Regions from separate parts of the Streptomyces sp. CNS606 genome, predicted to be linked through region 1. Evidence: riboswitches for the same ligand, from Rfam matches in the RefSeq annotation. Region 1 holds a riboswitch; each other region holds the start of a gene.
The links. A riboswitch is a leader RNA that binds a small molecule or an ion and turns the genes downstream of it on or off. The one in region 1 is predicted to bind cobalamin.
Positions count from the first base shown of each region.

Region 2: linked by a shared signal. The riboswitch ahead of K304_RS0126280 (ribonucleoside-diphosphate reductase subunit alpha) and the one ahead of cobN (cobaltochelatase subunit CobN) in region 1 are both predicted to bind cobalamin.
Region 3: linked by a shared signal. The riboswitch ahead of K304_RS0105120 (energy-coupling factor ABC transporter permease) and the one ahead of cobN (cobaltochelatase subunit CobN) in region 1 are both predicted to bind cobalamin.

Region 1 is NZ_KE384521.1:73,177-75,369, forward strand. Features, by position in the region: gene cobN (cobaltochelatase subunit CobN) at 1-927, opposite strand, end outside; cobalamin riboswitch at 963-1,114, opposite strand; gene cobG (precorrin-3B synthase) at 1,187-2,193, shown strand, end outside.
Region 2 is NZ_KE384522.1:359,293-361,485, reverse strand. Features, by position in the region: gene K304_RS0126280 (ribonucleoside-diphosphate reductase subunit alpha) at 1-960, opposite strand, end outside; cobalamin riboswitch at 1,079-1,228, opposite strand; gene K304_RS0126275 (GNAT family N-acetyltransferase) at 1,294-1,809, opposite strand; gene mctP (monocarboxylate uptake permease MctP) at 1,877-2,193, opposite strand, start outside.
Region 3 is NZ_AUFD01000008.1:7,423-9,615, forward strand. Features, by position in the region: gene cbiQ (cobalt ECF transporter T component CbiQ) at 1-175, opposite strand, end outside; gene K304_RS0105115 (energy-coupling factor ABC transporter substrate-binding protein) at 182-574, opposite strand; gene K304_RS0105120 (energy-coupling factor ABC transporter permease) at 571-1,302, opposite strand; cobalamin riboswitch at 1,332-1,528, opposite strand; gene K304_RS0105125 (FkbM family methyltransferase) at 1,626-2,193, opposite strand, start outside.

The DNA.
Region 1 (2,193 bases):
CCCGTCGAACTCCGGCACGGCGATCTGACCGGCCGCGTCCAGCGGGGACACCCCCTCGTCGTTCTCCTCCCAGGCGGCACGCGAACCCGTCAGGCACAGCGCCTGGAGGATCGGCACGTCCAGCGAGGTGAGCGCGCCCGCGTCCCAGGACTCGTCGTCGCCGCCCGCCGACGCCTCGGCGGGGCGGGTGCCGCCCGCCGCCAGCACGGTGGTGACGATCGCGTCGGCCGCGCGCAGTGCGTCGATCAGCTCCGGCTCGGGAGCACGCAGGGACGCCACGTACAGGGGGAGCGCGCGGGCACCCGCCTCCTCCAGCGCAGCGCACAACGCCTCCACGAAGGCGGTGTTGCCGCTCATGTGGTGCGCCCGGTAGTAGAGGACGGCGACCGTGGGGGCGCCGTCGGCGGGTGCGGGGGCCGTGCGTTCCAGCGGGCCCCAGGTCGGCGCGGCGGCGGGCGGCTCGAAGCCGTGTCCGGTGAGCAGCACTGTGTCGGACAGGAACCGCGCGAGCTGCTCGAGGTTGCCGGGACCGCCGTGCGCGAGGTAGCGGTGCGCCTCGGCGGCGATCCCGACGGGCACCGTCGACGCCGCCATCAGCTGGGCGTCCGGGGCCTGTTCACCGGTCAGCACCACCACCGGCCGGTCCCCGGCGAGCAGCGCGTCCAGCCCGTCCTCCCAGGCCCGCAGCCCGCCCAGCAGCCGGACGACGACCAGGCCGGTGCCGTCCAGGAGCCCCGGCAGGTCGTCCAGGTCCAGGCGGGAGGGGTTGGCGAAGCGGTAGCGCACGGGACCGCCGGCCGCGCGGGCGCTGAGCAGGTCGGTGTCTGACGTCGACAGCAGCAGGACGGCCGGGGAGCCGGAGGAGTCGGGTGCGGATCCGGGGGAGTCGGCGGGCTGCGGGTCTCGTTCCGCGGGCGAAAGCGGCATGCGACGTGAAGCCTTCCTCGGGGTGTCCACGCCCCGGGCGGTGTCGGACGGCGGGAGTTCCTGGCTCGTCCGGTTCCTTGGCACCGGACTCACAGTGGCGGGACCGCGCCGGAATCGCACCGGGCTTCCTCCCCTGTCGCCGTCAACGGCGATGACGGGCGTACGACCCGCCGACCAGCATCGTAAGCGCAACGCAGGTGCTCCGAGCCGTGATCCGGGGCATACGGTCCGGGCGCCTTCCGTCTGTATGCTCGCCGCGATGCCGACGCCCCGTGGCCGCACCTCAGCGAGCCCTGCCCCCGTCACGGCCCCCGTCCGGGGCCGCGACGACGCCTGCCCGGGCGCGCTGCGGCTGCACGCCGCGGACGACGGCGCCCTGGCACGGGTACGGGTGCCCGGCGGTGCGCTCACCGCCGCCCAGGCACACCTGCTCGCCGACACGGCGGACCGTCTCGGCGACGGCGCCCTCCACCTCACCTCGCGTGGCAACGTCCAGCTCCGCGGACTCGCCGCCGGCTGCGGCGCCGAACTCGCCGCCCGGCTGCGGGAGGCGGGACTGCTGCCCTCCGCCGCGCACGAACGGGTGCGCAACGTGGTGGCCACCCCGCTGTCCGGCCTGGACGCCCGCGGGCACGCCGACGTCCGGCCGTGGGTCCGCGAGTTGGACCGCCTGCTGTGCGCCGACCCGGGGGCAGCCGGTCTTTCCGGGCGCTTCCTCTTCGCCTTCGACGACGGCCGCGGCGACGTCGCCGCGCTGGGTGCCGACGTGACGGTGACGGCGGCGACGCCCGCGCCGGGTGCCGACGGCCCGGCGGACGCGTCCGCCACGGCCGTGGTCCGGGTCGGCACCTCCGGCGCGGCGGTCACCGTCCCGGCGGCGGACGCTCCGGGCGCCGCGCTGTACGCCGCACAGACCTTCCTCGCCCTCGGCACCGGCGCCTGGCGCTTCTCCGACGCCCCGGACACGGCCGCCGCCGTCACCGAGGCGCTGCGCACCCGTTTCGGACGGCCGTCCCCCGTACCGGGCGCGGGCCCCGCCACCGGTGGCGGGCACGACGCCGGCGCCCCACGCGTGCGCGACGCCGCCGGGGCGGGCCGCGCAACCCCGGGCGCGCACGTCGAAGGGGCGGGACCCGCGCCCGGCGTGGTCGTGGCGCCCGGGGGCGGGCATGCCGTCCTGTGCGTGACCGCGCCACTGGGAACCCTCACGTCCGACCAGGCGCGCCTGCTCGCCGACCTGGCGCTCACCCGGGGCAGCGGCGTACT
Region 2 (2,193 bases), on a different contig from region 1:
CTCCAGGTCGGCGTGCCAGGTCTCCAGGTAGACGCAGGCGGCGCCCTTGCGCCGGCCGCCCTGGTTCACCGCGGCGACCGAGGCGTCCAGCGTGCGCAGGAACGGCACGATGCCGTTGGAGTGGCCGTTCGTGCCGCGGATGAGCGAGCCGCGGGCGCGGACGCGGGACCAGGACAGACCGATGCCGCCGGCGTGCTTGGAGAGCCGGGCGACCTGGTGGTAGCGCTCGTAGATCGAGTCCAGTTCGTCCAGCGGCGAGTCCAGCAGGTAGCACGACGACATCTGCGGGTGCCGGGTGCCGGAGTTGAAGAGCGTCGGGGAGGACGGCAGGTAGGACAGCGAGCTGGTCAGCCGGTACAGCTCGGCGACCTCCTCGACGGCCCGCGCGCTGTCGTCCGCCGCCAGCCCGCAGGCGACGCGCAGGAGGAAGTGCTGCGGGGTCTCGACCACCCGGCGGGTCGTGGGGTGGCGCAGGAGGTAGCGGGAGTGGACCGTGCGCAGCCCGAAGTAGCCGAACCGGTCGTCGGCGCCGTCCGCCACGGCGGCGTCGACCAGGGCGTCCAGGCGTGCGGCGTGTGCGCTGACGAATGCGGCGGTGGAGTCCGCGATCAGACCTTCGTGGTGGCCGACGGCGACCGAGGCGGAGAATGAGGTCGCGCCCTGGCCGGCGGCCTCCTCGCGCACGGCGCGGGTCAGCAGCCGGGCCGCCAGGCGCCCGTACTCCGGTTCGTCGCCGATGAGTCCGGCCGCCGCCTCGACGGCCAGCGACCGCAGGTCCGCGTGGGTCGATCCGGGGTGCCGTCCGCGCCGTACCGCCGCGCCGATCCGGGCGGCGTCGGTCGCGGGCAGGTCGGCGGTCAGCTCCGTCAACAGCCGCTCCAGCAGGGCGCTGTCGGCATCCGGCCCGGAAGGCGCCGGGAACGGCGCCGGGACGGCTGCGGCCTCGGGTGCGATGGTCACGGTGACGTGCTCTCCCTCGCTCGGCGGGGGCCGGTGGGGAGGCGTGGCGGGGCGCAGGCGGCGACCCGTTGCGGGCCGGCGTCACCTCGCGTCCGCCGGCCCATCCCACGGGGCCCGGACGTGTACGACGCCGTCGGCAGGTGCTCGGACTCGCGGCGTTCCGGGGCCCGTTCGACGCGTGGAGGCAGGGCACGGCACGCCGCACACCGTTGCGGGACAGTCCCGGATTCGCACCGGATTCCCCTGCGGCGACAGCGAGGACGAGCATACATGTTGGGGTGCTCCGCGCGAGCACCCCAACATCTTGTGTCGCTGGTAGGATTGCCGTGCCCGTCAGTCCTCGTCGTCGGCGAGCTCCAACGCGAAGGTCCACAGTGGCAGACCGGGGATCGGCTCCCAGTCGCGGGCCGGGGTGCGCACGAACCGCAGTCGCCCGTACAGGCGGTGAGCGGTCGTCATCTTCGACTCGGTGGAGAGCACCACGCGTTCCCGGCCGAGGGCCCGCGCGCGTGCCAGGCAGTCGCGCACCAGCGCCTCGCCCACGCCGCGTCCCCGCCCCTTCCGGTGCACGGCCAGCATGCGGAACTCGGCCTCGCCGGGCCGGGCGATGTTCGCGTACTCCCCGCCGTCCCCGACGAAGGTCACGGTGCCCAGCAGGTCGCCGGTGCCCGCGTCCACGGCGACCAGGACCTGTGCGTGCCCGGCGCGGTGCGGCACGTTCCGCAGCACCTCCAGGTACGGGTCCTCCGCGCCGTAGGTGAGCAGCCCGTCCTCCAGGTACGCGTCGGCCGTCAGGTCTCCGACCTCGCCGTACTCCGCCTCGTGCGCCGCCCTGATCGTCACGTCCATGTCCCCAGCATGCAGCACCCCACCGGCGGCCGTGCCGCCGGTGGGGTGCTCGGGTGGGTTCCGTGGATCAGGGAGCGGCGGTGGGAGCCGGCAGCTCCTCCTTCACGCCCCGGTCGCCGGCGTCCGCGCGGTAGTCGGACGGCTTGGTCTCGTCCCGCCCGTCCGGGACCTTGGCGGCCCGCAGGATCACCGTCAGGACGACCGTGACGACCGCGTTCAGCACGAAGGCGGTGAGGCCGATGTAACCGATCTCACCGATCATCGGGATCTCCGCCGTGCTGCCGCCGAAGTGCTCCTGCTTCGGGCTGGACACGTTGTACGCCGCGATGGTGCCGTACACCATGCCCGCCGCCCAGCCGGCGAGCAGCGCCCACCGGTGGAACC
Region 3 (2,193 bases), on a different contig from region 1:
CCACGCCGGCCGGGCCCAGCAGCACGGCCAGGGTCGCCGCCGCGACCAGGGGCGCGCCGGGCCACGGTGGCAGGCTGATCGCCAGCACCGTGAGGCCGAGGCCGAGCAGCGCCTTCTCCAGGGGATGGCGGTGGCGCCAGCGGCTGCTGTGCGCCGCCGCGTCGATGGGCAGCACGGTCGGTCAGGCCGAGGCGGGCGTGTCGCGGCCGCCGTCCGCCCCCTCCTCCGCGGACGGGCCCGACGGGTCGGGAGCACCCGCCGGGCCCGCCGCGGACCGCGCCTCGCCCTGGCGCCGGCCGCGGCGCAGCCCGAAGTAGTAGGCCAGCACGCCCGCGCCGAGTGCCGCCTGCAGCGCGAAGAGCGCCGACTCCACCTCGCCGGACGGCGGTTCGTACAGGGGGGAGAACCAGGGCTCGTAGTCCGGGGCGTTCTCCGTGATCGCCGTCTCCGCCTGCGCGTCGGCGCCCGCGAACGGCTCCTCCTCGTGGTCGCCGGGACCGAGGACCAGCGGCAGCACCGCGAGCGCCGCGACGACCGCGACGAGCAGCAGGTTGATCCGTGTGTCGCGCTTCATCGGGCCGTCTCCTCCTGCTCGGACTCGGTGCGGTCCGCGCCCCGTGCGGCGGCGGCCCGGTCGGCGATCCTCGTCAGCACCCCGAGACGCCGCAGCTCGCCCGCGCTGGACCGCGTCAGCAGTCGCATCACCAGCACGGTCAGCAGGCCCTCGCTCACCGCCAGCGGGATCTGGGTGAGGGCGAAGATCCCGCCGAACTTCGCCAGGGCGCCGGCGAACCCGGTTGCCGGGTCCGGGAAGGACAGCGCGAGCTGGACGCTGGTGACGCAGTACGTGCTCAGGTCGGCGACGAAGGCGCCGCAGAACACCGCGGCCATCAGCGGCGCACCGCTCCGCCGCAGCAGCCGGTAGACGCCGTACCCGGCCCAGGGCCCCACGATCGCCATCGAGAACGCGTTGGCGCCCAGCGTGGTCAGGCCGCCGTGTGCCAGCAGCAGCGCCTGGAAGAGCAGGGTGAGGGTGCCCAGTACCGCCATGATCGGCGGCCGGAACAGGATGGCGCCCAGGCCGGTGCCCGTGGGATGCGAGCAACTTCCCGTCACGGAAGGGATCTTGAGGGCGGACAGGACGAAGGTGAAGGCGCCGGAGGCGCCGAGCAGCAGGGTGGACTCCGGGTGTTCCCGGACCTCGCGGGTCAGTGTGCGGACGCCGTGGACGACGAACGGAGCGGCGGCGGCGCTCCAGGCGACCGCGTGCCACGGGGGCAGATACCCCTCGGCTATGTGCATGTCGGGTGAGACCTCTCCAGCACCTCGTGGATGGACGACGCGCCCCGGCCGGTCTCCTGGCTGACGGGTCATGCCGCCCGGTCTCCGCCTTCCCGGCCCGCGCGGTCTCCCGCGGCGTGCCAGTGGCTTCCCTCGACGGGGGAGGAGCCGGACTTCCCGATCACAGTGGCGAGGGCCGCACCGGTTCCGCACCGGTTTCCCGAACACCAAGGCCCTGCGACAGTAGACCGCCGCAGTTCACCGCCACAACCATCGCCGGCCCGACGGACCGCGGTTCCGGGTGGACGTTCGTCACACCGCGCGCCCCCGTCGCAGGCCGGGGGTCACCCGGCTCCGGGCCGACTCCCGGACGGGAGGAACAGCACCGAGTTGACGTACCGGCGGTGCGGGGCCAGAGAACGGCGAAGCAGGCCGTGTTCGGCCACGTGCGCGGTACGGGCCTGGTGCCCGGCGAGGTCGAACGACGCCAGCGGCAGCCACCGGCGGGCCGGCCGCACCCAGCCCGTGTAGCCCAGCGCGGACAGGTACGACAGCACCGGTCCGACCGGCTGGATACGCTGCTCCAACTCGACGAACAGCGCGGGCCGTTCGCGGCGCAGCGTCTCCTCCGCGCCGCGCAGCACGGCCGCTTCGCTGCCGTCCACGTCGACCTTGACGAGAGTGAGCCCGTGCAACTCCAGTTCGTCCAGGGCCAGGCAGGACACGTCGACCGCGCTGCGGTGGACCTCGCGGCGCACCAGCGAGGAGACCCCCCGGTCGCCGCGCCCGCCGTGCGGCAGCCAGAGGGTGGCGGTGCCGTGGTGGTCGGTGGCGGCGGCCTGGAGCACCTCGACGTTCGGGGGGCTCGTCGCCCGCAGCCGTCGCGCCAGATGCGGGACGGGCTCCACCGTC